One region of the Polaromonas sp. CG_9.5 genome, then DNA from elsewhere that is predicted to be linked to it. Evidence: riboswitches for the same ligand, from Rfam matches in the RefSeq annotation. Region 1 holds a riboswitch; the other holds the start of a gene.
The links. A riboswitch is a leader RNA that binds a small molecule or an ion and turns the genes downstream of it on or off. The one in region 1 is predicted to bind cobalamin.

Region 1 (15,129 bases):
CCGGTGCGAAGGGATTGTCGCCACCCGGGTTGTGCTTTCAGGCGTTGGCGACGCCAGTCCAAAGAATATTCGCACGGCAATCAATGCCGCCATGAGTGGCTTGAAAACCTCCAACGCCCAACGCGTTATGGTTTGCCTCAGTGCGATTGAAAACCTGCCGCCTGCAGCGGTTCGCGCCGCCGTCGTGGCTTGCAGTGAAACGGTTTACGCGTATTCCACAACAAAGTCCAAGCCGGTTCCGGGAAAACTGCAGCGCGTTTTGATGGCTGTGAACGACCTCACCAGTGCCCAGCCTGCGTTTGACAAAGCCATTGGGCTTGTCAAAGGCATTGAGCTGGCCAAGGAGTGGGCCAACCGGCCGGCCAACCACGCCACGCCCACGCTGCTGGCAGGCGCGGCCAAGGAACTCGCGAAATTGCCGCGCATCAAGGTCGAGTCGCTGGGGCTTAAAGAGGTTGAAAAATTGGGCATGGGTGCGTTCATTGCGGTGGCGCAAGGCAGTGCAGAGCCCCTGCGTTTTATTGTGCTGCGCTATGAAGGCGCGGCCAAGGCAGAAGCGCCTGTGGTGCTGATTGGCAAAGGCATCACCTTTGACACCGGCGGCATTTCGATCAAGCCTGCGGCTGAAATGGACGAGATGAAGTTTGACATGTGCGGCGCAGCCAGTGTGCTGGGCACTTTCAGGGCGCTGGCTGAATTGCAGCCCTCAATTAACGTGGTGGGGCTGATTCCTGCGTGCGAAAACATGCCCAGTGAACGCGCCATCAAGCCCGGTGATGTGGTGACCAGCATGAGTGGGCAAACCATCGAAATTCTCAATACCGATGCCGAAGGACGGCTGGTGCTCTGCGATGTGCTGACCTATGCCGCGCGCTTCAAGCCCAAGGCGGTGATTGACATTGCTACGCTGACGGGCGCTTGTGTGGTGGCACTGGGCGCCGTGCGCAGCGGACTGTTTTCAAATAACGAGCCTTTGGCAGAATCGCTGGCGAAAGCGGGTGATGCGTCTCTCGATCCTTGCTGGCGCATGCCGCTGGACGACGAGTATGCCGATGGCCTCAAAACCAATTTTGCCGATGTGGCGAATGTAGCCGGGCGGGCGGGCGGCGCTGTAACAGCGGCCAAATTTCTCCAGCGCTTTGCTGGCGAATTTGCCTGGGCGCATCTGGATATCGCCGGAACAGCCTGGAAAGGCGGAGCCGCCAAAGGCGCGACGGGTCGGCCCGTGCCTTTGCTGCTGGAATACCTTCTCGGCCAGGTCGCCGCAGAAATGTCCGCCAAGCCGCCTTCCAAGGCCAGACTTGCCAAAAGAAGCACGCCTGCCGCCAAAACCCAGGCATGACGGAAATTGCCTTTCACTTCAATGTGCCCGACAAGCTGACCTACAGCTGCCGCCTGCTGAGAAAGGCTTATCTGAGCGGTGCCAAGGTCATGGTCACTGCAGAGCCTGGCGTGCTGGCTGAGCTGGACACGCTGCTTTGGGGCTTTTCCGCCACAGAGTTTGTGCCTCACTGCACCCCAGGTGCACCGCTCATCACCTTGAGCACCACGCCTGTCGTGCTTGCTGAGTCGCTGGCTGACTGCCCGCATCACGAAGTGCTGGTGAATCTCGGGCAGACCATTCCTGCTGGCTTTGAAGGCTTCGAGCGTTGCATTGAAGTGGTGGCCTTGCCGCCTGAAGACGTCATAGCGGGGCGCGGGCGCTGGAAGCATTACGTCGCACGCGGTTATTCGCTGGTCAAGCATGATTTCTCCCAGCCTGGGGGCGGCGCATGACTGCTCGCAATGGGCCTGCGCGTGATGTGCCGACATTGACCGAGGTCGTGCCGCCGGCACCGTTGCCTGAGCCGGTTTTGATCGACCCTGCTGCAACTGCTGCGCTTTCAGCGCAAACGCAGGAGTTGATGGTGCAGCGTGTTTTGCAGCGCACCGACCTGATGATCGAGCAGCGTTTGCATGAAGCCGTTGAGCAACTGATCCTGGCGCACACTCAGGCCATGATGCCGATGCTTCGCGAAGAAATTGAGCGGATCGTGCGCGAATCGGCTACCCAGGCTTTTGAGCAGGAATATTCTTTGGGCGCTGATTTCCCAGAAGGCTCGCCAGTTCACCCGGATTAAAAGTTTCTGCTGCGTAATCGCGTAAAAAATACACCTGACTTCGGGCAAACCCTTTGTACCGTTTGAACCTAGGGACGTTGCTATGGTGCAGGCCCAAAAATTGCGTTATGTTCAGCCCCGTTGAGTAAAAAAAATTGTTCTCAACCTTCACAGGTAATTTTCTAACCGGAGTGTTTTATGCATATGAAATTGAAATTGACTGTAGTTGCAGCCCTTGCGATGGTGGGGGGCATGGCTTCAGCGCAAGATGCTGTTGTCAAAATTGGTCATGTGGCACCGATGTCCGGTTCGCAGGCTCACTATGGCAAAGACAATGAAAATGGCGCCCGCATGGCCATTGAAGAATTGAACACGCAAAACGTCGTCATTGGCGGCAAGAAAATCAAGTTTGAACTGGTTGCCGAAGACGACGCAGCTGATCCAAAACAGGGCACGGCTGTTGCACAAAAACTGTGCGACTCCAAAGTGGCGGGTGTGGTGGGTCACCTGAACTCCGGCACCACGATTCCTGCCTCCAAGGTCTACAACGACTGCGGTATTCCGATGGTGACGGGCGCTGCCACCAACCCGGCACTGAGCAAGCCTGGTTATAAAAACGTTTATCGCATCATTGCGAATGACAACGCTTTGGGTGCCGGACTGGCGTTTTATGCCGCAGATGCACTGAAACTGAAAAAAGTCGCGATTATTGATGACCGCACTGCTTACGGCCAAGGCGTAGCAGAAGTGTTCAAAAAGACGGCCTTGGCCAAGGGCATGACGGTGGTCGATGAGCAGTACACCACCGACAAGGCGACTGACTTCATGGCCATCTTGACGGCTGTCAAATCCAAAGCCCCTGATGCCGTTTTCTTCGGCGGTATGGATGCACAAGGCGGCCCGATGTTGCGCCAGATGGAGCAGCTTGGCATGAGCAACGTCAAGTTCTTTGGCGGTGACGGCATTTGTACCGCTGAAATTGCCAAGCTGGCAGCAGGCGCCAAGACGGTGGGTAATGTGGTTTGCGCCGAAGGCGGCTCGTCATTGGCCAAAATGCCTGGCGGCACAGCCTGGAAAAAGCGTTACGACGCCAAGTACCCTGGACAGTTCCAGATCTACAGCCCTTACACCTATGACGCAACCTTTTTGCTGGTTGACGCCATGAAGCGCGCTAATTCGACCGATCCCAAGGTGTACAACGCTGAGTTGATCAAGTCCAACTACAAGGGCGTCACGACCACCATCGCCTTCGAGCCCAACGGCGAGTTGAAAAATCCAGCCATCACGTTGTATGTTTACAAAGACGGCAAGAAGGCAGCCCTGAACTGACCGGCTTTGCCTCACGCATTGCGTTGAGGCGATAGGCGGCATCGCAGCCCTTGGGTTGCGTGCCTCTTCAAAACGCCCGGTGCTACGCAAGCACCGGGCGTTTTTCGTTGTGCGTCGAAATACTTATTCGGTGCCCTACGACACCGGGAGGCGGTGCGCCCGCTGCCGGAGCTGGTTGGGGTGAAACCGGTGCCTGTTGATATGCCAAAAATCAAAATTCAGGGTATTCATGAGAATCGGTTTTGATTAATTGCTATTTATTTAATAGCTGCTTGCGCACGTCCTGCTTGCACAATAGCCCTGTTTGATCCAATATTATTGAATTAGAAAGTCCTGCGCAAAGCACTGCAGCACGCCGCCGGCAATCGTAGATCGCTACTTCTTTTTCTGTGATTGAACTGCTGATACGAGCCTTGTGAAAGCCATCGTCAGAAAAGCTCAATTTTCGGGTGCTAAACTGAAACCGAATTTCAGGTGGCCTGCAGACTTCGGTTTGCAGGCTTAAACGGGAAGTCGGTGCGCAAAGATTATTCGTTAATCCACGCCATTCCGACGCTGCCCTCGCAACGGTAAACGAGTCAAAGCCGGATCCATCACCACTGTGCCAACGCATGGGAAGGGGGTCCGGCAAACAAGCCATCTGCTTGTTCACTCGTGAGCCCGGAGACCGGCCTGATTTCTTGCGCGTGATCTTGCGATGGGCAAGGGTCAGCAGGCGACAGTCCACAGCGGTTTCGGGCATTTTTTGCACGGCGTCCGCTGCTCTTGCGGCTTCGCCTTCTTCCTCTTTTTCTCCCTCCCATCGCTTGATCACACCCATTTAATCTGTCGCGCGATGGGCGTGGAGGAGACGATATGTTGAGGCAACGCTTTTCAGCGTCGGGGTCATGAGCGGCGGCACTGTCTGGTTTGTGGGCGCAGGGCCGGGTGACCCGGAACTCATCACCGTGAAGGGCAGGGCGCTGGTCGAGCGCGCAGGTGCCATCTTGTTTGCCGGCTCCCTGGTCAGTGAAGCCGCCACGCGCTGGGCACCGGCGGGTTGCGTGATTGCCGACAGCAAGGACATGACGCTGGAGCAGATGTCGGCCTGGCTGATCCTGCAGGCCGGGCGCTGCCAGACCGTGGTGCGCCTGCAAACCGGCGACCCGGGGCTGTATGGCGCGCTGATCGAGCTGGTGCAGCCGCTGGACGCGGCCGGCGTGCCGATTGCCGTGGTGCCCGGCGTGTCGTCGGCCATGGCCTCTGCCGCAGCGGCAGTCGAAAGCCTGACATTGCCCGAAGTCACCCAGACCGTGATTTTTACCCGTGTGGAAGGGCGCACGCCGATGCCCGAGGGCGAATCGCTCGAAGCGCTGGCAGCGCACCACAGCACGCTGTGCATTTTCCTCAGCATCACGCTGATGGGGCGTGTCACGGCGGCGCTGACAGCCGCCGGCTGGTCGCCCGATGCGCCGGTGGTGGTGGTTCACAAGGCCAGCTGGCCGGAAGAACAAAAAATCGTTCGGGGCACCGTAGCCACCATTCAGGGCCTGTGCCGCGACGCCAAAATCGTCAGCCAGTCAATGATCATCGCCAGCCCGACACTGGGCGCGCGGCACTGGCAAACACTCGCCAAATCCAAACTGTACGACGCCAGCTTCACGCACAAATTCCGGCGCGCCAGCACCGGCCCGGCAACCGACACATCCCAAAACCTCCCGGAGACAACATGACAGCAGACACCATTCTTTTGGTGGGCCACGGCTCGCGCGAAAAATCAGGCAACGACGAGATTGAAGCGTTTGCAGAGCAGTGGCGGGCCCGCCAGCCGGGCTGGCGCATCGAGATTTGCTTCATCGAGTTTTCTGAAATCACCATGAGCGAAGGCCTGCGCCGCGCCGCCAGCGGCTCGCAGCGTGTGATGGTGGTGCCGCTGATCTTGAATGCCGCCGGCCACGTCAAGATGGATATTCCGCAGGCCATCGACGGCGCGCGGTTGAAGTTTCCAGGGGTGCAGTTTTTGTACGCACCGCACCTGACGGCGTGCGATCACATCCTGTCGATTGTCAAACGCCGCCTGAAAGGCGCGATGAAAGCGCTGGACATGCCAGATCCCACGACCACCGGCGTGGTGATGCTGGGGCGCGGCTCGTCAGACCGCCAGGCCAACGGCGAGATGGCCAAGATGGCGCGCTGGCTGATGGAAGAAACCGACCACCCGCTGATCGACTTGGCCTTTACCGGCATCACCTGGCCACGTCTTGAAAAGGCCGTGCAGCGGCAAAGCCTGCTGGGCATGACGCAAGTGGTGGTGCTGCCGTATTACCTGTTCAATGGCACGCTGGTCGAGCGAATCACCCGGCAGGTCGACAACCTGAAAGCCCAGTACCCGACCATCCGGTTCACTTCAACTGACTACTTCGGTTTTGAGCGGGAAATCTTCGAGCTGCTGGAAGAACGGGTGAATGACTTGAAAAGTGGCGTCACCGCGTCACGCATGCCGTGCGACGGTTGCAAATACCGCGAGTTCGGGGTCGCAAACGGCATGGGGGGCCACCACCACGACGACGCCATTGCGCACAACCACGACCATGATCACGCGCACGACCATGCGCATCCCCCTGTCCAGGCCACCATTCAAATTCATGCGCACCCGCATCCACACCCGCATCCACACCCTCATGCGCATGCGCATGACCACGCCCATCCGCACGAAGTGGCCCACCCATGAACCATGCCAACATCGTCACCGAGCAGCTCACGGCTGCAGGCCGGGCCATTGAGCATGACTCCTTTGCGGTGATTGACCGTGAAGTGGCATCGCACGGCTACACGCCGGACCAGTGGCCCATCGTGCGCCGCATGATCCACGCGAATGCCGACTTTGACTTCAACGGCATGACCGACTTTCATCCGCAGGCGGTTGCAGCCGGCGTGGCAGCCGTGCTGTCACACCGCACACGCGTGGTGGCCGATGTGGAGATGATTTGCGTTGGCCTGTCGGCACCGCGCCTGGGCCACTTTGGCATGGCCACGCACCAGTTCATCTCGGACGCTGATGTGATTGAGACCGCCAAGGCCGAAGGCACGACCCGCGCTGTGCAGGCCATGCGCAAGGCGCACCGGCTGGGCTTGATCGATGGCGCCATCGTGGGCATCGGCAATGCGCCCACGGCCTTGATCGAGCTGGTGCGGCTGATTCATGACGAGGGCGCGCGCCCCGCGCTGGTGGTCGGCATGCCGGTGGGATTTGTCTCGGCGGCAGAATCGAAAGACCTGATGGCGCTGGAAAACGCGGTGCCGTGGGTCGTGATTCGGGGTCGCAAGGGCGGCTCGACGCTTGTGGTGGCGGCCATCCATGCCTTGCTCGGTCTGGCCGAAGCGCAAGAAGTGCTGCAGAAAGTGTCTGCATGATGGAAAAAAACGCGCCACGCGGCACACGCACCGGGTTCACCACCGGCGCGTGTTCGGCGGCGGCGGCGCGTGCGGCCACGCTGGGGCTGCTGACCGGTCAGGTGCCCCAGCGCATTGAATGCCTTTTGCCCAATGGCGACCTGGTGACGTTTGACGTGCTGGACGGCGCGGTCAATGGCGACACGGCGCATGCTATGGTCATCAAGGACGCAGGCGACGACCCGGACTGCACCGACAAAGCGCACCTCACGGCCGATGTAACACTGCGCCGCGATCTGTCGGGGCAGGTGTTGCTGACCGGCGGGTTCGGCGTGGGCACGGTCACCATGCCCGGCCTGGGGCTGACGGTCGGCGGCCCGGCCATCAACCCGGTGCCGCGCCGCAACATCACGGCCAATGTGCAGGCTGCAGCCGGCGAATTGCTGGAAGAAACCGGGTTTGAAGTCTGCATTTCCGTGCCGCAAGGGCTGGAAATGGCCAAAAAAACACTGAATGCGCGGCTTGGCATTCTGGGTGGCATTTCCATTCTGGGCACCACCGGCATCGTCAAGCCGTACTCGACAGCCGCCTACCGCGCCAGCGTGGTGCAGGGCGTGCAGGTGGCGGGCACGCTCGGCCACGGCGTGGTGGTGCTGACCACTGGCGGGCGCACCGAAAAATTCGTGATGACCGAAATGCCGCACCTGCCCGAACCGGCTTTTGTGCAGATGGGCGACTTTTTGCGCTACGCCATTAGCGCGGCGGTGAAAGCCGGTTTGAAGCAGGTGGTGATTGGCGGCATGGTCGGCAAGCTGACCAAGATAGCCCAGGGCGAAACCATCACCCACGCCGGCCGGGCCGAGGTCGACACCGGCTTGCTGGCCGACATTGCGGCCAGCCTGGGTGCAGCGCCCGACGTGTGCGATGCGATTCGGCAAAACGAAACCGCGCGTTATGCCGGTGAACGCATGGACGCGCTGGGTTTAGGCCCAGCCTTTCACAAGGCGTTGGCGCAGCGCGTGATCCAGACCCTGCAAGCGCGTTACCCCGATAAATTCGATTTGAAAGTGCTGGTCTGCGACTTTGACGGTCGCAAGATAGCGGAGGCTCCTTGAATTCCGAAACCATAAACCTGATTGAAAAATGCCGGATCATCGGCGTGCTCGACGACGGCGTTGCCAGCCTGAGCCGCACCGCGCTGGCGCATCTGGCGCAAGCCCAATTGGTGATTGGCGGCACGCGCGCGCTGCAGCTGTTGTCCGCACAGATGGATCCGTCCGCCTTGCAGCGCGACCTGACAGGCGCGCTGTCGCAGGTTCCCGAGTGGATTCGCGCTGCCCAAAGCGAACACCAGCGCGTGGTGGTGCTGGCCACCGGCGATCCGCTGTGCCACGGCATTGCGGCCTACCTGGCGTCGCGCCTGTGCATCGAGGCGATTGAAGTGCTGCCGAATGTCTCGACATTGCAACTGGCCTGCGCCCGGCTGGGCCTGCCGTGGCAGGACATGAAGTTTTCATCGGTGCACAGCAAGGATGCGGGCGACTGGGTAGAGGGGTCAGAGCCAAGCCACGGCCTGTATGCGCTGCTGCGCGATATTCGCCAGAACGATCGCCTGGCCATCTTGACCAGTCCCACCAACACGCCGGACCGGATAGCCCGCATGCTGGTCACCGAAGGCCTGGCCGATGATTTCGAGATGGCGGTGGCCGAACGCCTGTGCCAGCCCGAGGAGCGGATTGTCAGCGGCATGCGCATCAGCGCTGCTGCGCAGATGCCGTTTGCTGATCCCAACGTGGTGCTGCTCTGGCGCACGTCTTTACGCCCCGAACCTGTTCTGCTGGGCCTGCCCGATGCCCGCTACCAGCAGCGCTACCCCGAAAAAGGTCTGCTCACCAAGCAAGAAGTGCGCGCGGTATCACTGGCCAGGATGCAATTGCGCGCCAGCAGCGTGGTGTGGGACATTGGCGCGGGTTCGGGCTCTGTGGGGCTGGAGGCAGCGCGGCTGTGCAGCCAGGGCCATGTCTACGCGATAGAGAAAAATATCGACGACGGCGTCAATGTGCGCGACAACCGCCGGGCGCTGGGCGTCAGCAACCACACGCTGGTGCATGGCAAGGCACCCGACGGCCTGCAGCACTGGCCCGACCCGGACGCCGTGTTCATTGGCGGCTCGGGCGGCGAACTGGCCGCGCTGATCGGCCTGATATTGCAGCGCTTGAGGCCCGAGGGTTGGCTGGTGATGAACTTCGTCACGCTGGAAAACCTGTCAACGGCGGTCGACACGCTCAAGTCGTTGGGCGTGGCCTGGGACGTGGTGCAACTGCAGGCCTCGCGCAGCAAGCCGATTTTGCACATGAACCGCATGGCGGCCGAAAATCCGGTGTGGCTGGTGTGCGCGCAAAAAGTCACCGTCGCCCAAGTGGCCGCCAAGGAGAAAAGCGATGAATGAACTGGACACCGCTGCCGTGCCCGCGCCGGGCCGCTTGTTTGGCGTGTCTCTGGGCCCCGGCGATCCGGGATTGATCACGCGCCGCGCCTGGGCCTTGCTGGAGCGCGCCGACGCGGTCTGGACCTATCCGGTGCGCAGCCTGCGCAAGGAAAGTTACGCGCTCGACATTGCATTGCGCGCCGGGCTGGCGCTGCCCGCGCAGCACCAGCCGCTGCTGTTCCCCATGACACACGATGTGGAAAAACTCGCCCGCCACTGGCTCAAGGCTGCCGAAACGGTCAAGGCGCTGTTGGCGACAGGCCAGGACGTGCTGTTTCTGGTCGAAGGCGACGCCTCTACCTACGCCAGCTTTTGCTACCTGGCCCGGGTGCTGCGCGAGCTTGATGCCGACGCGCGCATCGACATCGTTCCTGGCGTCACGTCCTTCAACGCGGCCTGCGCCCGGCTGCAGATGCCGCTGTCGGAGCAGGACGACACCATCGCCATCGTGCCCGCCGCCTACGGCATTGTCGCAGTTGAAAAAATGCTGGACGACTTCGACACGCTGGTGCTGATGAAGGTCAAGCCGCTGCTCGACGACCTGATCGACCTGCTGGCACGCCGGGGCTTGCTGGCGCACAGCCGCTTCATTGAAAAAGCCGGCTCGCCGGTCGAGCGGATTGTTCACGACGTGGCCGAACTGAAAGGCACGCAGGTCAATTACCTGTCGCTGCTGCTGGTCAAGAACCCGGGCCGTGTCCGCGGCGACATGCAGCGCGGCTGCCGCAAGAAAACAAGCACTGAAATCGAAGAGGAAAACCTAGCATGACCATGAACCCCTTGCCTGACAACGATGCCGCTTTGCGCGTCGTCCTGGTCGCTATCACCAAACACGGTGCGCAGCAAACCGCCGGGCTGGCGCGCCAGATGCCCGAGGCCAGCGTCTGCGTGGCCGAAAAATTCGCGCCGCTGATGGCTGGCTTGCCCAATCCGGTACGCGCCTACAGCGGTGCTTTCCGCGACGAAATCGCCACGCTGTTCACCGATTTTGACCAGGTCGTTTTCTTTGTCTCGCTGGGCGCAGTGGTCCGGCTGATTGCGCCGCACCTCAAAACCAAGGACGAAGACCCCGGTGTGCTGGTGGTCGATGACGCGGGGCAGTTCGTGATTCCGGTGCTGTCGGGCCATGTGGGGGGCGCCAACGCCATGGCCGAGCAGGTGGCCGGGTTGCTCGGCGCGACTGCGGTGCTGACCACGGCTTCTGACGTGGGCAAGACCATTCCGGTCGATATTCTCGGCCGCGAACTGGGCTGGAAGGTCGAAGCGCCCAAGATCAACATCACCCGCGTTTCGGCCCATGTCGTCAACGGCGAGCCGGTGGCCGTGGTGCAGGAAGCCGGCAGCCCGAACTGGTGGACCCGGCCCACGCCACTGCCGCCCAGCATTCACAAATTCGAGCGTTTTGAAGACGTTGACCTGAACCATTTCAAGGCGGTGCTGTGGATCACCCATGCGCCAGTGACTGCTGAACGCTGGCAACAGCTCAACGAACGGCTGGTGGTGTACCGCCCGCCGCAAGCCGCATGAGCGCTGAGGCCGTCAGCATCGCCGTCGGTCTGGGCTGCGACCGTGGCACGCCGCTGGCAACGCTGCAGCAAGCGCTCGACGAGGCGCTGGCGCTGGCGGGCGCACATCTGTCCGACGTGGCAGCCGCTGCCAGCATTGACCTCAAGGCTGACGAGCCGGGGCTGCTGGCCCTGGCCGCGCGGCACGGCTGGACGCTGACCTTCTACACCCCCGCGCAGCTGGCCGCCGTGCCGGTGCCCAACCCGTCCGAGACGGTGCGCAAATACACCGGCAGCCCGTCAGTCAGCGAAGCGGCTGCCTTGCTGGCCGGGTCGGCGGCAGGGCAGACGCTTCCCGTCACCGCATTGCTGCTGGAAAAGCACAAGTGCCGGGGTGCCGACGGACGCAACGCCACGGTGTCACTGGCCCGTTGCCATCGTTTTTCTGTGTGAATTTTTTAGTTTTTTAACCCGAAATGGAGCAACCCATGAATACATCTTCCACCTCTGCCTCTTCTGATTCTTCTGTTTTGTTGCCTGCCAGCGCAACCCGCAGCCTGTTGCTGCAACTTGCCGCTGGTTCCGCTCTGGGGCTGGTCGTGCTGTATGGCGTGGCTTTTGCCGAAAGCCCACTGGCGCACAACGCCGCGCATGACGTGCGCCACGTCACCGTCAAGCCTTGCCACTGAACCAGGGAATCAACCATGATTTTTCAACGATTGATCTGGGCCTCGCTGATGGCCGCAGTGCTGGTTGGCAGTGTCCAGTCGGGTGTGCAGCAATGGCAGGCGGTGCCGATTATTCATGCCGCCGAAATGTACGAGGGGCAAAAGGCCGAAGCACCGGCCGCGCCGGTGGCGGCCTTGCCGCACGCACATGCTGAAGGCGTCGCGCCAGCCCATGCGCACGGTGCTGCTGAAGAATGGGCGCCGGCCAATGGCATTGAGCGCAATGCATGGACCTGGGTAGCCAACGTCCTGCATGCCTTCAGCATGGCGCTGCTGGTGTTTGCCGTCATGGGTGTCTGCCTATGGCGCGGCACGGCAATGCGTTCTTTGCCGCTGGCTTTGCTGGTGGCCGCTGCAGGCTGGCTCAGTTTCCATTTCTGGCCATCGCTCGGCTTGCATGCCGAGATTCCCGGCATGGACGCAGCCCGCCTGGGCTCGCGCCAGGGCTGGTGGGTGCTGGCGGCAGGCAGCGCTGCGCTGGCGTGTGTTTCTCTGGCTGGCCTGCGCGGTCCATGGCGTTGGGCAGCCGTGGCGGCATGGCTGGCCTTGCCTTTTGTCGTGGGTGCGCCGCACATCACCGCTGACCCGCTGGGCGGTTTTAGCGGCGAGGCACAGGCGCAATTGCGCGAGCTTGGCACGCAGTTCATCTGGGCTACCACTTGGCTGTCGCTGTCGTTCTGGGTGTCGATGGGACTGGTGTGCGGCGCGGCGTTCCAGCGCTGGCTGCGTCCGGTGATGAAGGCAACGTTTGAACGCGCCAAGCCGCGTGCATCCGCCGGCAAGGCGGTGAACCCATGATCTGCCCGCAAGGAAAAATCATGCTGGTGGGCATTGGCCCCGGCAGCCACGACCACATGACACACCGCGCGCGCGCGGCCATTGCCGAGGCTGACGTGGTGGTGGGTTATGTCACCTATATCAAGCTGGTGGCTGATTTGCTGGAAGGCAAAGAGGTCGTGCGCAAGGGCATGACCGAAGAACTCGACCGCGCCGTGCATGCGCTGGCCAGCGCCCGCGAAGGCAAAAAAGTGGCGCTGATTTCTTCCGGCGATGCTGGCGTGTACGGCATGGCAGGGCCCACCTACGAGGTGCTGTTTCAGGCCGGCTGGACGCCTGAGTCCGACGTGGAGGTCGAAGTCGTGCCGGGCGCATCGGCCATCAACGCCTGCGCGGCGCTGGTGGGTGCGCCGCTCACGCATGACTTTTGCTCCATCTCATTGTCCGACCTGCTCACGCCCTGGCCGGTGATTGCCCGCCGCCTGGACGCGGTAGCCGCCGCTGACTTTGTGGTGGCCTTGTACAACCCCAAGAGCGGTCGGCGTACCCAGCAAATCGTGGAAGCGCAGCGACTGTTCCTTCGGCACCGCAGGCCAGACACGCCGGTGGCGGTGGTCAAGTCAGCGTATCGCCGCCGCGAGCGCATTGAGTTCACCACGCTGGACAAAATGTCCGACTGCGACATCGGCATGCTGACGACGGTGTTGATTGGCAACAGCAACACCTTTATCCGTCATGGCCTGATGGTCACACCACGCGGCTACGCCAACAAATACGAGCTGCATGGTGACGGCAGTACCCGCCAGGGCGAAAGGCCTGGCCGCTCGCTGTCCACTGGCTTGCTGGGCTGGATGGAAAACCTGAAGGCTGACCATGCCGAGGGCGAAAGCATTGCGGCGCTGGCGCTGCTGCACAAACTGCCGGCGGACTATATCGAGGCCGTGCTGTTAACGCAGACAGAAGAAGTGGCGGTCAAGGAAGAAGCGGCCAGCGTCGAGGAATCGGAAACATGAGCGACGTAGTCAAGCCAAAAATCGGCCACTACAAACGTCACCTGCTGGTCTGCACCGGGTCGCGCTGCACCCAGGACGGCGCTTCCCAGCAACTGTTCGACAGTCTGGGCGACAAGTTCAAGGCGGCCGGGCTGAACGAGGGTGAGATGCGCGTCAAGCGCAGCCGGGTGAGCTGCTTTGCCGCTTGCAAGGGCGGGCCGGTCATGTGTGTGCAGCCTGATGGCGTGTGGTACTACAACGTCACCCCGGCCAACATGGACCGCATCATCGATCAGCATCTGGTCGGCGGCCAGCCTGTGGCCGATCTGGTGTTTCACCAGGGACCGGATGGCTGCGATGCACGCTGAAACCCTGCAGCCGTCCGGCCAGGGGTTTGTCTCCATCGTAGGTGCCGGGCCCGGCCCGGTCGATCTGATGACCCTGCGGGCGCGTGACCGGCTTCAGCGCGCCGAGGTGGTGATGTATGACCGCCTGATCACGCCCGAGGTGCTGGCCTTGATCCCCGAGTCTGCAGAGCGCGTGTATGTGGGCAAGGCGCTGGGAAATCATTCCGTGCCGCAAACCGGCATTCATGCGCTGCTGGTTCAGCATGCGCGCAGGGGGCGGCGAGTGGTTCGGCTCAAGGGCGGTGACCCCTATGTGTTCGGGCGCGGCGGCGAAGAGGTGCAGGCCTTGCAGGCGGCAGGCATTGCCTTTGAGGTGGTGCCGGGCGTGACGGCTGCCAGCGCCTGTTCGGCAGCGGCGGGTATTCCCTTGACCCACCGCGACCTGGCGGCGAGCTGTGTTTTCTTGCCCGGCCACCTGGCCGACGACAACGCGACACACGACTGGACAGCCTTGGCAAAGACCGGCCAAACGCGCGTTTTTTACATGGGCCTGCAGCGCCTGCCGCAGATCGCCCAGCAGTTGATTGCACACGGCCTGGCGCCCGACACCCCTGCCGCCATCGTGCGCGATGGCGCGCGCGCCACCCAGACCGTGATGGCTACCGGGTTGCGCGACCTGGTTGCGCGTGCGATAGGGTATGGCCCTCAGCCCGGCTTGCTTATCATTGGCGAGACGGTACAACTCAGCCCTGATTTCCACCCTTCTGCACAGCGAGCCCCATGCAAATAGAAACCCCACCGTCAGACAAGCCCTATGAAAAACCCGAAGGTGAACGCCGGGGCCTGCTGATCGTCAACACCGGCGACGGCAAGGGCAAAAGCACCGCCGCCTTTGGCTTGGCGCTCCGCGCTCACGGCCGCCACCATGTACACGGCAAAACCGTCAAGATTTTCCAGTTCATGAAGGTGCCCAGCGCCCGCTTTGGCGAACACCGCATGTTCGAGCAGCTCGGCATTCCGATTGAAGGGCTGGGCGACGGTTTCAGCTGGAAAAGCCAGGACCTGGCGCATTCGGCCCAGCTGGCGCGCAACGGCTGGGGAAAAGCCAAGGCAGAAATCATGAGCGGCGAGAACTTCATGGTCGTGCTCGACGAGCTGACCTATCCGCTGATTTACGGCTGGATGCCGCTGGACGACGTGCTGCTGACGCTGCAAAACCGGCCCAACGACGTGCATGTGGTCATCACCGGCAGGCGCTGCCCGCCCGAGATCATTGCGTTGGCCGATACCGTGACCGAAATGACCAAAATCAAGCATGCGTTCAATGCGGGCATTCCGGCCCAGCGCGGCATTGAAGACTGAGGGTGTGAACGCGCCTGCTGCTACCCCTCACGCCACCCACGCCTTCAGCCTGCCCGAGCGCGAGGCGGTCTACCGCGCCATTTACGAGCGGCGCGACATGCGCCATTTCAGCGGCGGCGCGGTGGCTGAC
Region 2 (15,129 bases), 100 kb from region 1:
CTGCCGGCTTTTCTGGCCGTTGACACGATCCAGCCGGCGGACGTGCAACGCAGCCAGGCACAGGCAGCTTGCGGCACGGCGGTGCTCAAGGTGCTGGATATGTGCATGGACGGCACCAAGCGCGGCGAGGTCGATGCGATCTGCTTTGCACCGCTGAACAAGCAAGCGATGAAGCTCGGTGGCTTGAAACACGAAGACGAGTTGCACCACTTTGCCGAGTACCTGGGCGTGACCGGCTATTTCTGCGAATTCAACACGCTCGGCGACCTGTGGACATCGCGCGTGTCGTCGCACATTCCGCTGAAAGACGCGGCCAGCGTGCTCAGCCAGGAGCGCATCGTGGACGCGGCCCGGCTGATCTACCAGTCGCTGCAGGCCAGCGGCACGGCGCATCCGAAGGTGGCGATTGCCGCCTTCAACCCGCACGGCGGCGACGGCGGCGTCTGCGGACGCGAGGAAATCGACATCATCGTGCCGGCGATTGAAGCGCTGCGCGCCAGCGGCTTCCCGGTCGATGGCCCTTTCCCGGCTGACACCATCTTTCTGAAGGCCCGAGACGGCCAGTACCAGGCCATCGTCACCATGTACCACGACCAGGGCCAGATCGCCATCAAGCTGATGGGCTTCAGCAAGGGCGTGACGGTGCAAGGTGGCCTGCCGATTCCCATCACCACGCCGGCGCACGGCACGGCCTACGACATTGCCGGCCAGGGCGTGGCCGATGTCAATGCCACGCTGAACGCTTTTCGCATCGCCTGCCGCATGGGTGCGGCACGGCTTCATTCCTGAACAAAGCATCACCACCATGAAAATCAAATCCGTACGCGCCCGTGTTTTTGAGTGGAAGGGCAAAACCGTTCCGCCGCAGGGCAATTTTTGCGCCAACGCCATGGACCTGGTGTATTCGAACACCGAATCCATGAGCACTTTCCGCTTTTACTCCTGGACCGTGGTCGAAATTGAAACCGACGACGGCATCATCGGCCTGGGCAATGTCGCCCTGGCGCCAAGCATTGCCAAAGCCATCATCGACCAGTTCCTGACGCCGCTGGTGTTGGGCCAGGACCCGTGGGATTACGAATACCTCTGGCAGCGCATGTACCGCGCAACCCATGCCTGGGGCCGCAAGGGCGTGACGATGGCGGCGATTTCGGCGATTGACCTGGCGATCTGGGACATTCTGGGCAAGTCGGTCAACAAGCCGGTGTTCAAGCTGCTGGGCGGCCGCACCAAGGAAAAAATCCCGGTGTATTACTCGAAGCTCTACCGCACCAACCTCGATGACATGCAGGCCGAGGCGCAAAAGTACAAGGACGAGGGCTTTACTGCTTTCAAGATGCGTTTTGGCTATGGCCCGGCGCACCTGCAAAAGGGCGTGGCTGAAAACCTGAAGTCGGTCGAAGCGATCCGCGAAGTCATCGGCTACGACAACGACCTGATGCTCGAGTGCTACATGGGCTGGAACCTGGAATACGCCAAACGCATGCTGCCAAAACTGGAAAAGTTCGAGCCGCGCTGGCTGGAAGAACCCGTGATTGCCGACGACATCGACGGCTACGCCGAGTTGAACCAGCTCACCAGCATTCCGATTTCAGGCGGCGAGCATGAATTCAGCCTGTACGGCTTCAAGCAGCTGCTGGACAAAAAAGCCATCAGCGTGGTGCAGTACGACACCAACCGCGTCGGCGGCATCACGGCGGCGCACAAGATCAATGCGCTGTGCGAAGCGTTCAGCGTGCCGGTCATTCCGCACGCCGGCCAGATGCACAACTACCACCTGACGATGAGCACAATTGCCTCGCCGATGAGCGAATACTTTCCGATGTTTGACGTGGAAGTCGGCAACGAATTGTTCTATTACATCTTCGACGGCGAGCCCGTGGCCGAAAACGGCTTTGTGCAACTCGACGACAACAAGCCCGGCCTGGGTTTGACCCTGAAAACCGAGTTTCTGGATCAGTTCAACATCATCGAGTGACCATGACAGCACGCTACAAGGGCGTATTTCCGGTGGTGCCCACCACGTTTACCGATACTGGCGAACTCGATCTGCAAAGCCAGAAGCGCTGCGTTGATTTCATGATTGACGCAGGCTCCAACGGCCTGTGCATTCACGCCAACTACTCCGAACAATTCTCGTTGTCAGATGTCGAGCGCGAAACTATCACGCGCACCGTGCTGGCGCATGTGGCGGGCCGGGTGCCGGTGATCGTCACCACCTCGCACTACGCCACGTCCATCTGCGCGGCCCGCAGCCGCAACGCACAGGATATGGGCGCGGCGATGGTGATGGTGCTGCCGCCCTACCACGGCGCAACATTTCGCGTGCCCGAAGCGCAGATTTACGAATTCTTCGCCCGCGTGTCTGACGCCATCGACATCCCCATCATGATTCAGGACGCGCCCGTCAGCGGCACCATGCTGTCGCCGGCTTTCCTGGCCCGTATGGCCAAAGAGATCAAGCAGGTGTCGTATTTCAAGATGGAAACAGCCGGTGCGGCGTCCAAGCTGCGCGAGCTGATCCAGCTGGGCGGCGACGCCATCGAAGGCCCGTGGGACGGCGAAGAAGCCATCACGCTGCTGCCCGACCTGGACGCGGGCGCGACCGGCGCGATGACCGGCGGCGGCTACCCGGACGGCATCCGCCGCATCATGGACGCCTATGCCGCCGGCAAGCACGAAGAAGCCGCTGACCATTACATGCACTGGCTGCCACTCATCAACTGTGAAAACCGCCAGGGCGGCATTTTGACGGCCAAGGCGCTGATGAAGGCCGGCGGCGTCATTAGCTGCGAAGCGGGCCGCCATCCGTTTCCGGCCATGCAGCCTGAAGTGCGCAAAGGGTTGCTGGAAACCGCTCGGCGTCTGGACCCGCTGGTGCTGCGCTGGGGTAAATAAACCGCAGGGCGTAACCAACTCACTACGAATACGGTCAAGAAGCCCAAAGCGCTTGCGCAACGCCAGCGCTTTGTGGCTAGGGATTGACTAAATTCGCGGCAAAGCCAGCCATTGCCCGGCCAGATGATGCACGGCGATGCGGTGGTCAAACACCTCTTCAAGCGCGCGGTGCGTCGCTGCGTCCACGCAAGCGCCGTGGTGCGTCACGCGGCCTTTTTCCATTACCACCAGTTCATCGGCCTGCAAGGCAAAAGAGATTTCGTGCAGCACGCTGACCACCGTCTTGCCGCTGGCGACCAGCTGGCGCACCATCAGCAGCCAGTCGGTCTGGTGCGGCGGGTCGAGGTTGGCCAACGGCTCGTCCATCAACAACACCTCGGCTTCGACCGCCAGCGCACGCGCCAGCAAGACCCGCTGGCGTTCGCCGCCGGAGAGCTGGCCCAGCGCCCGGCCGCGCCAGTCCCAGGCCTGCGTCGCGCGCAAGGCACGCTCGACGGCGGCATGGTCAGCAGCGCTGGGCGGCGCCAGCCAGGCCTGGTACGGCAGGCGGCCCAGCATGGCTATGTCGTAGACCGTCAGGTCGTCCGCCGAGCTTTCGTTCTGGCCCAGCCACGACAGTTGCTGCGCCCGCTGGCGCCCGCGCATTCCGGCCATCGGCTGACCCAGCAAAGTCACGTCGCCACTGTGAGTCAGCAACCCGGCCAGCACTTTCAGCAGCGTTGATTTGCCCGCGCCGTTGGGGCCGACGATGCTGGTCCAGCGCCCGCGTGGCAACGCCAGGTCAATACTGTGCAATATCTCGTCATTTCCGAGCCTTGCGCATAGGGAGCGGGCACTGATAGCTATTGAATCCATAGCGGCATTGAATGCCGGAGCCGTCACAGCCCGTTTCCCCGGCCGGTATTTCGGTGCATCAGCCAGAGCAAATAAGTGCCGCCCAACACGGCGGTCAGCACGCCGACTGGCAGCTCTTGCGGCGCAATCAACCATCGCGCCAGGATGTCGGCGGCGCTCAACAGCACCGCGCCCATCAAACTGGCCAGGCCAATCAGCCGGCCATGCGTGGTCTTGACGACCGAGCGCACCAGGTGCGGCGCGGCCAGGCCGACAAAGGCAATCAGCCCGGTTTGCGCCACCGCCGTGCCGGTTGCCAGAGCCAGCACCGCCACCAGCGCCGCGCGCATCTGCGGCAGCGGCAGGCCCAGGCTGTGCGCGGTCGATTCGCCCAGCGCCAGGCCATCAAGCGCGTGGCTCAGCATCCAGGCGGCCAGCATCATCACGGCAAACACCGCGCCCATGATGGCGCAGGCCGTCCAGCCGACAAAAGCGGTGCTGCCCAGCATGAAAGACTGCATGGCCTGCATGATTTCGGGCGTGAGCAGCAAGATCAGCGACGTGATGGCACCCAGCACCACACCGACAATCACGCCGGCCAGCAGCAGCCGCAGCGTGTGCTGCACGCCCTTGGCCAGCAGCAAAGTCAGCAGCACGGCCAGCACGGCGCCGACAAAAGCCGCCCCCGTCAGCCCGATGCGCGCCAGCCAGTGCGTGGCCAGCGGCGACACGCCAAACAGCGCCATCGCCAGTGCCACACCCAGCGAAGCCCCCGACGCACTGCCCAGCAAATACGGGTCGGCCAGCGGGTTGCGAAACAGGCCCTGCGCCACCGCACCCGCCAGCCCCAGCAGCGCCCCGGCCAGCCACGCGCCCAGGGTGCGCGGCAGGCGGATTTCCGAGACAATCAGCAGCGCCTGCGCATCGTTTCGCATGTTCAGCACGCTGTCAAAACCGGTGCTACCCACGCTCATGCCCAGCAGCAGCAAAGCGAGTGATGCGGCCACCAAGCCGATGGCCAGCCAAAACGCCTTGCGGTGCTGGCGGGCGAAGCTCAGGCTCATCCGCCTGCAGCCCCGGCCTTGCTCGCGATGCATTCGGCCATGATGCGCGCGGCCTCGGCCATGCGCGGGCCGGGCCGGATCAGCACGTCAGACTGCTCGGGGGTGAAGACGCAAATGCGCTGCTCGCGAATCGCCTTGATGGCACCCCAGCCGGGATAGGCTTTCATGGCGTCGGCGCTGCGGCTGCTCACCATGATGAGGTCAGGGTTGGCGCGCACCACGAACTCCGGGTTGATGCGCGGAAACGGCCCCAGCGCAGCAGGAATGATATTTTTCACGCCCAGCCGGGTCAGCGTTTCGCCCATGAAGGACGACTCGCCAGCAGCGTAAGGCCCCCGGCTGACTTCAAAATAAACCCGCGTGTTGCGGGTACTGGCCGGCAGCGACTGCGCGGCCGCCGAAACACCACTGTCGATGAGGCGCCAGACACGGCCAGCGCCCGTAGCGTCAGGAATGTCAAGCAGCGCGCCCAGCTTTTTCAGCACGCGCTGTACATCGACATGGCTTTTGGGCTCCAGCGCCACGACTTTGAGGCCCAGCGACTCCAGGCGCTGGGTGGCGCGCGACGACGTGGCCAACACCACCACATCCGGCCTGAGCGCGACGATGGCCTCGATGTTCGGATCCAGCCCGCCGCCCACTGTGGGCAGGCTTTTGACACTGGCCGGGTCGTTGGAATAGCGGTCTACGCCCACCAGCCGCTGGCATGCGCCCAGCGCGCAGATGCTTTCGGTCAGCGAAGGCAGCAAGCTGACGATGCGCTGCGGGCTTTGCGCCAGCGTGACGCTGACGCCCCGGTCGTCGGTGAGTTGCAGGGCGTGGGCCGGAGCCAGTGCGGCCAGGCTGAGCAGCAGCATGAACGCTGTTGTGAAAGTTTTCAGCGCGCTGGCCCTCACCCGGCGGGAGGTGGAACAAGAAAAATTCTTCATGCCGTGCCTTTCAAAGTCAGCGGCAAACCGGCTGCCATGAAGGTCACGCGCTGGCAGGCCTGCGCCACTTGCTGGTTCAGCAACCCCAGCGCATCGACAAACGCCCGCGTTTCGCGCCCGAGCGGAATCACGCCCAGGCCAATCTCGTTGCCAACCAGCACGACCGGGCCGGCGGCGTTTTCTATTGCTCCTAAAACCATAGCTATTTGCGGCCGTGCAGCTTGCGCCAGAGCCTCATTTTGTTCATTATTTTCGGCGGGCATGAGCAAATTGGTCAGCCACAGCGTCAGGCAATCCACCACGACTAGGGTTTGCGGCTGGCTATGACACGCCAGGGTTTCGCCCAGCGCCAGCGGCTCTTCAACGGTGTGCATGCCCGGCACACGCGCGGCGCGGTCAACTTGGTGGCGCGCAATGCGTTCGCGCATTTCCTCGTCCCACGGCTGGGCGGTGGCGATCATCACGGCTTGATGCGACGGCGATTGCGCCAGCCAGCTGCGCGCCAGCAATTCGGCGCGGCGCGACTTGCCGCTTTTTTGGCCACCCAAAATCAGCTCGCTGCGGGCGGCGGACAGCAACTCATCCATGTGCTGCATTCCAACCGAGGATGAACTTGTGCAGCTTTTCCACGCCATCGGTCAGCGCGGCCGGGCCGGGCTGCAGGATTTCGGACGACTTGATCTCGAACAGCTGATTGTTTTTGATGGCCGGCACGTTTTCCCATCCGGGCCGTGCGGCAACAAGTTCGGGTCGGAATTTCTTGCCGCACCAGGAGCCAAAAATAATGTCGGGCGCACGCTGCACAATCTCCAGCCCGTCGGCAATGATGCGGCCCTTGCCCATCGGCTCTTTGGCCAGTTCAGGAAAGCAGTCGTCGCCGCCGGCAATGCCGACCAACTCGGACACCCAGGCGATGCAGCTGATGTGCGGGTCGTGCCATTCCTCGAAAAACACCTTGGGGCGGCGCTTGAGTGAACGCGCCGCCTGCTCGATGGCCAGCAGCCGCTGCTGCATTTGCCCGATCAGCACCATGCCGCGCTCGACCTGCCCGACCATCGCGGCGAGCTGGTACATCATCGAGAAAATCTCGGCCACGCTGCGCTGGTTGAAGATGGTGACCTGGATGCCATGGCGAATCAGCTGCGCGGCAATGTCGGCCTGCAGGTCTGAAAAGCCGATGACACAGTCGGGCTTCAAATCAACAATCTTGTCGATCTTGGCGCTCAGGTAGGCGCTGACCTTGGGCTTTTCGTCTCTGGCGCGCGGCGGACGCACGGTGTAGCCCGAGATGCCGACGATGCGGCGCTCTTCGCCCAGCAGATACAGCCATTCGGTGGGCTCTTCGGTCAGGCAGACGATGCGCTGCGGGCCGTAGGCCGAGGTGTCTTTGCTGGCGGCCCATTTGCGCCAGTCGCTTGCGGTGTCAGTCATGGTCGTCCTTCAAAAACAGGCGCGCCGCCGCAGCCGGGCTGGACGTAAACCAGGCATGAAAATAACTCGCCTTGACCGCGCCCGTCGGACCCGAGACATACAGCGCCTCGCCTTCACCGCGCAAGGTGCGCCCCGGCGCGGCCTGGGTGCGGCGGGCAGCGGGCAGCGGCGTGGCGCAGGTGGAATAGTGAAAGGTGTGACCGCGCAAGGTACCGCCCGGCATGTACAGCTGCTGCGGCCCCAGTGCAGCGAGCCGCTTTTGCATCGTCACGCGGCCGGGCAGGACGCCCCACATCGGCTGGCTGACGCCGTCGGTGTCGATGATTTCATCAAACAAGGCCATCATGCCGCCGCACTCGGCCCAGACCGGCTTGCCGGCCTGAACGTGCGCGGTGATGCTGCTTTTCATGGTGCTGTTGGCGCTGAGCATTTGGCCATGCAGTTCGGGGTAACCGCCGGGCAACCAGAGCGCGTCGCAGTCCGGCAGTGCATCATCTGCCAGCGGTGAAAAATACACCAGTTCGGCACCCATCTCCTGCAGGCAGTCGATGTTGGCGGCATACAAAAAGCAAAAGGCTGCATCGCGGGCGACGGCAATCGTGTGGCCCTGCAATGCGCCGGCGGGAAAGTCCTGCGCTGGCGCATCACGGCCCTGAAAGTCAACCGCCCAGGCTTGCAGGTCGTCGCCCGACATCTGCCCGAGTCGCGTAGCCGCCAGCGCATCGGCCGCTGCATCCAGCCGCTGAAGTGCATCGCCCAGTTCATGGTCCATCACCAGGCCCAGATGCCGCTCGGGCAGCGTCAAGGCTTCATTGCGCATCAGGGCGCCCAGCCATTGGGCCGGGTCGCGCAGGCTGTCTTCCAGCATCACGGCATGGCCGGGGGACGCCACCCGGTTGGCCAGCACGCCAGCAAAGCTCAAGCCTTCGCGGTAATGCTGCAAGCCCCAGGCCAGCGCGCCAAAGGTTCCGGCCATCGCGCTGGCATCAATCACCGCGACGACCTTCAAACCAAAGCGCTGCGCCAGATCAGCGGCGCTGGGCTGGCCGTCAAACAGCCCCATCACGCCTTCGACAATGATGAGGTCAGCGTCTTGCGCGGCAGCGTGCAGACGTTGCGCGCAGTCGGCCTCGCCGGTCATCCACAAATCGAGCTGATGGACTGGCGCGCCGCTGGCCAGCGTCAGCCAGTACGGGTCCAGAAAATCCGGGCCGCACTTGAAAACGCGCACCTGGCGGCCCTGCCGCGCATGCAGCCGGGCGAGCGCGCAGGCCACCGTGGTCTTGCCCTGGCCGGAAGCCGGGGCGGCGATGAGGATGGCGGGGCAGCGGGCCATGCTTATTTCGGTGCCCACTTCACGCCGGCATAGAACGTGCGACCGGCGGTGCCATAAGTACGCGCCACTTCGTATTTTTTGTCGGCCAGGTTGTCAATGCGCGCCAAGAGCGTCCAGTCTTTGGAAATCGGCGTGCTGGCGCTCAGGTTCACCAAGCTGTAGCCGCTCAGGACGCGGGTATTGGCCGCATCGTCAAAGCGCTTGCCCGAAAACTGCGCTTCGGCGCCCAGCTGCCAGTTGGCGACGCGGGTGTCGGCGCTCAGGGTGGCGTGCTCTTTGGCGCGGCGGGCCAACGATTTCCCGGTGGCAAGGTCGCGCGGGTTTTGCACATCCAGCGAAGCCGCCAGGTTGACGCCGTTCATGGCATGCGCGGCCGACAGCGTGGCGCCCGAATACTCGGCACGCGCCGTGTTGGAATAGCAGCCAAATGTCGAGATGCAGCCGCCCGCACCGGCAAAGGTGATCAGGTTGTCCACCTTGTTGCGATACGCCACCAGCCCCGCGCTGCTGGCACCCTGCGCCCAGCGCAGGCCGAGTTCGACGTTGCGGCTTTTTTCAGGCACCAGCGTGGCCACGCCGTATTGACTGAACCGCTGGTAGAGCGTCGGCGCACGAAATGCCGTTCCGGCTGAGGCGGTTGCTCGCCAGGCGGGCGTAAAGGCGTAGGCGTAGGCAGCGCTGCCGGTGGTCTTGCCACCAAATTCGCTGTCTTTGTCATGGCGAACATTGAGCTGGACGGTGTGTGCCTGATGGCTGAAGCCATAGCCCAGCGCCAGCGCGTTTTGCGAGCGGCCCTGGTCAATGGGGGCGTTTTTCAGGTGGTCTTCCTTGCGTTCCAAGGCTGCGGTCAGCAGATGCTCGCCCAAACGCACTTCGTTCAGGAGCGTGTAGCCGCGCAGGCGCGTCTCGGTCAGGTAAGGTGAAGGGGTGGTTTCATAGCGGTCTGTGGATTCAGTCACTGACAGCCGGGTGCTCCAGGCTTCGGTCCACTGCGCTTGCCAGTTCAGGCCCAGCGTTTGGAGCTTGTGCAGATTGCGGTCGTCCGCGCGCAGGCTGTTGTCATAGCCCGAATTGCCGTCACTCGACAGATAGGTCGCTTCAAGGCGCTGCGCCTTGTTGATCTGAAAGCCCAGCCGGAGGTTGGCTGACTGGTTGCGGTAGCCGTCCTTGTCGGGATTTTGCCCGGCAATGGGACGCGCGTTGAAGCCATCGCTTTTTTCATGCGCCAGACCCAGCGCGTAGTCAAAAGCCCCGCTGGCACCGCTGAAACCGGCCTCCAGCTTGCGCGTGTTGTAAGTACCCACGCCGACACCGGCATAGGGGGAAAAGCCGGTTTCGCCGCGCCTGGTGAAGAACTGGATCACGCCGCCCAGCGCGTCCGAGCCGTAAACAGCAGCGGCCGGGCCACGCAGCACTTCGATGCGGTCAATCAGCGCCAGCGGAATGGCCTCCCAGGCCGCGCCGCCGGTCGCCTGGGAATCGATCCGCACGCCGTCAATGTAAACAGCGGTAAACCGTGATTCAGCGCCGCGCAAGAACACGCTGGTCGTGGCACCAGGGCCGCCGTTGCGTGTAATTTCAATGCCGGGCAGGCGCTTGAGCACATCGGCCACGCCCACCGCGCCGCTGCGTTCGATTTGCGCGCGGTCAATGATGCTTACGTCGGCCACCACATCGCTCAGCGGCTGCGCCACGCGCGTGGCCGTCACGACGGTTTCTGCGAGTTGAGGAGTGGCCTGCGTTTGGGCAAAAGACGGAAATGCAGCAGCCAAGGCCAAAGGCAGCACGGCCAGGCGTGCGCTAAAAAAACAAGTTTTCATGAATCGAACCAGCGACAAAATGCCGTCACCAGCGTCCCCGCCAGTGCATGAGCGTTACGAAGGCGCATGCCTTTTTACAAAACATGCGCCTTCACGTTGTTGGCCGGTATCCGGGCTGGCGGAACTGCTTTCATCGCCTTCCCGAGCACGTGTTCAAAACGCTCAGTGGCTCATGATGAAAACTGACTGCAGCCCCTATTTTTCAGGGTGCTGCAGTCGTCCGTTTACCGTTGCGGGGGCAGCGCAGGTTAGAGGTCAAAGCGCTTGGCAAACCGGTTTGATCCGGCGCGCATGGCGTTGACTTCCCCCTGCTTCCCGTTGAACTGCAGCCTGTGAACCACGCCGCGAGCACCAACAGGCGAGATTCTACGCGGCAAAATGCTGCAAACCCTACAATCGGAAGTTCCATGCCGAACCCAAACCAAGTTACCCAAATCGACCAAATTACCGAGCGCGTAGAGCAGCTTTTGCTGCGCTACGAAAAATTGCTGCGCAGCAACGCGCAGTTAGGCCAACAAGTCAGCGCACTGACACAGGAGCGTGACTCGCTGAAGTCGCGGCTAAGTGCTTCACGCGCCCGCGTGGACGCCCTGGTCAAACGCCTGCCCGAGAGCGCCGAACCTCTTGTCAATACCCCCCTGGACCCTGCGCGATGAAACAGCTGGAAGTACAAATCATGGGGCATAACTACCTGCTGAGCTGCCCTGAAAACAGTGAACCCCAACTGTTTGAAGCCGTCAAAAAGGTCGACATTGCCATGTGCAAAATTCGCGATGCAGGAAAAGTCAAGGCGCGCGACCGCATTACCGTGCTGGCAGCGCTCAATCTTGCCTTTCAACTGCTTGAGCCAGCGCCAGTGGCGGACGTGCCCGATGCGGCGCTGCAAGCCTTGCTGCAGCGGCTGGACACCGCGCTGGCCGCTGAAAGCCCGAAGCCGTAATGTTTCCAGCTTTTGGCTTTAACCAAGGGCTGTAAAGCCTACAATTAAGCGGTCTGCGATGCGCACCGGGCTTTATATTTCCTTGAACCAATGCTCCACGAGCACGGGCTTGGTAAATTGTCAGGCTGGCGTGATCGTCTCGCGTCAGACGAACCCGAAGCCTGACTGCCCTCGCCCACCTGAACCCCGGTTCAGGATGACGGTCCGGTGGCATTCGCAGACACCTTTTATGCCTCCCGCTTGAAGCCGCTCACCGTTTTGGTTAAAACGCGCCGGGCACTTCAACGCCTGAACGACACGCGCCATGATTCTCGGACCCCTGCTGATTGTTGAGCTTGCTACGCTCGGTGTGTGTACCGGCTTTCTGGCCGGTCTGCTGGGCATCGGGGGCGGCATGCTGATGGTGCCGTTCATCACCATCATTCTGGCCAATTACGGTGTCTCTGCCGACCTGGCCGTGAAGATGGCCATTGCCACCTCCATGGCGACCATCATTTTCACCTCGCTGTCCAGCGTTCGCGCGCACCATCGACGCGGCGCTGTCCGGTGGGACATCGTCAAGCGGTTGTCTCCCGGCATCGTGCTGGGCAGCATCGTCGGCAGCCTAGGCGTTTTTTCACTGCTCAAGGGCTCTTATCTGGCCATTTTCTTTGGCTTGTTTGTGAGCTTTTCCGCCACGCAGATGTTCCTCGATAAAAAACCCAAACCAACGCGCCAGATGCCCGGTACTGCAGGACAACTGGCGGCGGGCGGTTTTATTGGTTTTCTGTCTGGCCTGGTGGGTGCGGGCGGCGGTTTTATCAGCGTGCCCTTCATGACCTGGTGCAACGTCAAAATTCACAACGCCGTCGCCACCTCTGCCGCCCTGGGTTTTCCGATTGCTTTAGCCAATGTCTTGGGCTACGTCATCAGCGGACAAACGGTGCAAAACCTGCCGGAAAATTCTTTTGGCTACATCTGGCTGCCGGCACTGGGCGTGATTGCGGTGTGCAGTTTTCTGACGGCACCGCTGGGTGCCAAGGCCGCGCACAGCATTCCGGTCGGCAAGCTCAAGCGCGTATTTGCCAGCATTTTGTATGTGCTGGCGGCCTACATGCTCTACAAAGGCTTGAGCAGCCTGGCTTGAGCCTGACTGACGCCGGTTAACGCTTACGGGCTCAGGCGACGAGCGGCGACGCCATCACCACCATGCCGTCTTCGTCGGCATAGAGCCAGTCCCCTGGCCGAACCCACACGCCCTGAACCTGCACAGGGATATCGCGCTGGCCTTCATGGCGTTTCTCGGTAGGTAACGGCATGGCCGCCAGTGCGCGTAGGCCGATGCTGCACTGCGCGAGTTCAATCACGTCGCGCACGCAGCCGTCCACCACCACGCCGGCCCAGCCGTTTCTGGCCGCTGCAGCGCCCAGGTTGCCGCCGACCAGCGCGCGGCGCAGCGAGGCGCCGCCATCGACGACCAGCACCCGGCCCTCGCCGGGCGAATCCACCGCAGCCTTGACCAGCGAATTGTCTTCAAAGCATTTCACTGTTGACACGGGCCCGCTGAACCGGGCCATGCCGCCGAAATTTTTGAACACGGGCGGCAGCACCCGGAACTGGCCCGAAGAGTCGTTTTTATGAACATCGCAAAGATCGCAGGTTGCGAACGCAACAGAAGGGGCAAGGGTCATTTCGGGTTCGCTTTCAGCAAAAGAGTGAAGGATTTTTCGGGTAGTTGCGCCGCTGCATAAGGCTCAGCGCGACACGCAAACAGTGATTTTTTGATTTTCAGGGCTAAATCTTCTGAATGAGGCTGGAAATAAAGTGTTTTTCCGCTTTCAAACCGGATTTTCTTTAGTAGCATGCGTTAAGCCCCGGGGAAGTGGTTCTTCGGGTAGCGATCTGTCAACTGTCTAGAAGGAATCCATCATGGCAACTGCCCCCAAAGCACCAGCAAAAAAAGCGGCCCCTGAAAAAACTGTCGCTGCAAAAAAAGTAGCACCTGCCAAAAAAGCCAGCCCTGCCAAGGACGCTGCAGCAGACACCAAAGCGGCCGTGCCAGCCAAGAAGCGCACACCGAACCCAGCGTTCATGAAAGCGCTGACATTGAGCCCCGAGTTGTCGGCTGTGGTCGGCGACAAGCCTTTGCCACGCACTGAAATCGTCAGCAAGCTGTGGGTCTACATCAAGGCCAACAATCTGCAAGACCAGGCCAACAAGCGCATGATCAATGCAGACGCAAAACTGCTGGCTGTTTTCGGCAAGCCCCAAGTATCCATGTTCGAGATGGCTGGCCTGATCGGCAAGCACGTCAAATAAACGGCACTTTTCTGTCCGTCAAAAAGCCGCTGTTCAGCGGCTTTTTTTATGGCTGTCTGCAAATCAGCGTTCGGCTTGAATGGGGATGCGCAAGCGGCTGCAGTTTGATCGACGAGGAAAGCGTTCTGCCGCGCTACTTATTTAATAGCTGTAAGCGCTTTCTGCTATTGCGCAAGAGGCCTGTCTTATCACTAATCAACAATTTTCACGCATCCTTCAGGCATCCACGCTGCCCGTGACGGGCCGCACGATGCGGGTGATGTGGCGAAAACACACCCACAAGGCCAGTAGAGCAAATCGAGCAGCCTGGACTCACCTTCCAGCCCCGTGACCGGACCGGTGTTGTGATGCACAAGCCTTTTCCCCAACCCTGTTAGCGTGGGCGCAGGCAGGCAACCTTGCCCGTTCAGCCCCGGCTGCGCATGATGTCCGGCGTACTGACCTTCACATCGCCGCACTGGGCGCGCTGGCGCAAGGCATGCTCCATGACGACAAGCGCCAGCATGGCTTCGGCAATCGGCGTGGCGCGAATGCCGACGCAGGGGTCGTGACGGCCCTTGGTCACCACCTCGGCCGGGTTGCCGTCGGTATCGATCGACTGGCGCGGCGTGATGATGGAACTGGTCGGCTTGATGGCAATCGTCACCTCCAGGTCCTGCCCGGTGCTGATGCCGCCCAGCACGCCGCCGGCATTGTTCGAGAGGAAGCCTTCGGGCGTCAACGAATCACCATGCGTCGTGCCGCGCTGCGTGACCGCGCCAAACCCCGCGCCAATCTCCACACCCTTGACCGCATTGATGCCCATCATGGCAAAGGCAATGTCGGCATCGAGCTTGTCAAACAGCGGCTCGCCCAGGCCGACCGGCACGCCAGAGGCCACCACGCGAATGCGCGCGCCGCACGAATCGCCGGCCTTGCGCAGCGCGTCCATGTAGTTTTCAAGGTGGGACACGTCGGCGCTGGGGGCAAAAAACGGGTTGTTCGGCACATGCTCCCAGGACTCAAACGGAATCACCGCCTCGCCGATTTGCGCCATGCAGCCGCGAAAGGTGGTGCCGTACTGTTCAAGCAGCCATTTCTTGGCCACCGCGCCCGCCGCCACCATCGGCGCTGTCAGCCGGGCCGACGAACGGCCACCGCCGCGCGGGTCGCGCAGGCCGTATTTGTGCAAGTAGGTGTAGTCGGCATGGCCGGGCCGAAAGGTGTCCAGGATGTTGCCGTAGTCCTTGCTGCGCTGATCGGTGTTTTTGATCAACAGGCAGATCGGCGTGCCGGTGGTCTTGCCCTGGTACACGCCCGACAGGATTTCGACCGTATCGGGCTCGTTGCGCTGGGTGACGTGGCGACTGGTGCCGGGCCGGCGCCGGTCCAGGTCGTCCTGAATGTCCGCCTCAGTCAGCGACATGCCCGGCGGGCAGCCGTCAATGATGCAGCCAATAGCCGGGCCGTGGGATTCACCAAAGTTGGTGACTGCGAATAGGGTTCCAAAGGTATTTCCACTCATGGCGCGGATTATCCCAGACGGTTTTGCCGGCTTTCAAACCTATTGCCAGAAAGCTTTCGGACATCGCGCTATTTG

Region 2: linked by a shared signal. The riboswitch ahead of RCH06_RS03380 (TonB-dependent receptor domain-containing protein) and the one ahead of cobM (precorrin-4 C(11)-methyltransferase) in region 1 are both predicted to bind cobalamin.

The regions. Positions count from the first base shown of each region.
Region 1 is NZ_JAXCHR010000003.1:197,437-212,565, forward strand. Features, by position in the region: gene RCH06_RS03825 (leucyl aminopeptidase) at 1-1,342, shown strand, start outside; gene RCH06_RS03830 (DNA polymerase III subunit chi) at 1,339-1,776, shown strand; gene RCH06_RS03835 (hypothetical protein) at 1,773-2,120, shown strand; gene RCH06_RS03840 (branched-chain amino acid ABC transporter substrate-binding protein) at 2,298-3,428, shown strand; cobalamin riboswitch at 3,884-4,118, shown strand; gene cobM (precorrin-4 C(11)-methyltransferase) at 4,316-5,140, shown strand; gene RCH06_RS03850 (sirohydrochlorin chelatase) at 5,137-6,138, shown strand; gene RCH06_RS03855 (precorrin-8X methylmutase) at 6,135-6,821, shown strand; gene RCH06_RS03860 (cobalt-precorrin-5B (C(1))-methyltransferase) at 6,818-7,915, shown strand; gene cbiE (precorrin-6y C5,15-methyltransferase (decarboxylating) subunit CbiE) at 7,912-9,249, shown strand; gene cobI (precorrin-2 C(20)-methyltransferase) at 9,242-10,057, shown strand; gene RCH06_RS03875 (cobalamin biosynthesis central domain-containing protein) at 10,054-10,815, shown strand; gene RCH06_RS03880 (cobalamin biosynthesis protein) at 10,812-11,246, shown strand; gene RCH06_RS03885 (CbtB domain-containing protein) at 11,282-11,482, shown strand; gene RCH06_RS03890 (CbtA family protein) at 11,498-12,319, shown strand; gene cobJ (precorrin-3B C(17)-methyltransferase) at 12,316-13,311, shown strand; gene RCH06_RS03900 ((2Fe-2S) ferredoxin domain-containing protein) at 13,308-13,658, shown strand; gene cobA (uroporphyrinogen-III C-methyltransferase) at 13,648-14,427, shown strand; gene cobO (cob(I)yrinic acid a,c-diamide adenosyltransferase) at 14,418-14,999, shown strand; gene bluB (5,6-dimethylbenzimidazole synthase) at 14,962-15,129, shown strand, end outside.
Region 2 is NZ_JAXCHR010000003.1:92,684-107,812, reverse strand. Features, by position in the region: gene RCH06_RS03425 (4-hydroxythreonine-4-phosphate dehydrogenase PdxA) at 1-789, shown strand, start outside; gene RCH06_RS03420 (L-rhamnonate dehydratase) at 806-1,978, shown strand; gene RCH06_RS03415 (dihydrodipicolinate synthase family protein) at 1,981-2,898, shown strand; gene RCH06_RS03410 (ABC transporter ATP-binding protein) at 2,986-3,753, opposite strand; gene RCH06_RS03405 (FecCD family ABC transporter permease) at 3,777-4,796, opposite strand; gene RCH06_RS03400 (ABC transporter substrate-binding protein) at 4,793-5,653, opposite strand; gene cobU (bifunctional adenosylcobinamide kinase/adenosylcobinamide-phosphate guanylyltransferase) at 5,722-6,312, opposite strand; gene RCH06_RS03390 (cobalamin-binding protein) at 6,305-7,156, opposite strand; gene RCH06_RS03385 (cobyrinate a,c-diamide synthase) at 7,149-8,492, opposite strand; gene RCH06_RS03380 (TonB-dependent receptor domain-containing protein) at 8,495-10,312, opposite strand; cobalamin riboswitch at 10,397-10,682, opposite strand; gene RCH06_RS03375 (DUF904 domain-containing protein) at 10,720-10,968, shown strand; gene RCH06_RS03370 (cell division protein ZapA) at 10,965-11,252, shown strand; RNA gene ssrS (6S RNA) at 11,300-11,479, shown strand; gene RCH06_RS03360 (sulfite exporter TauE/SafE family protein) at 11,557-12,378, shown strand; gene rraA (ribonuclease E activity regulator RraA) at 12,410-12,922, opposite strand; gene RCH06_RS03350 (hypothetical protein) at 12,919-13,095, opposite strand; gene RCH06_RS03345 (SWIB/MDM2 domain-containing protein) at 13,161-13,550, shown strand; gene aroC (chorismate synthase) at 13,957-15,054, opposite strand.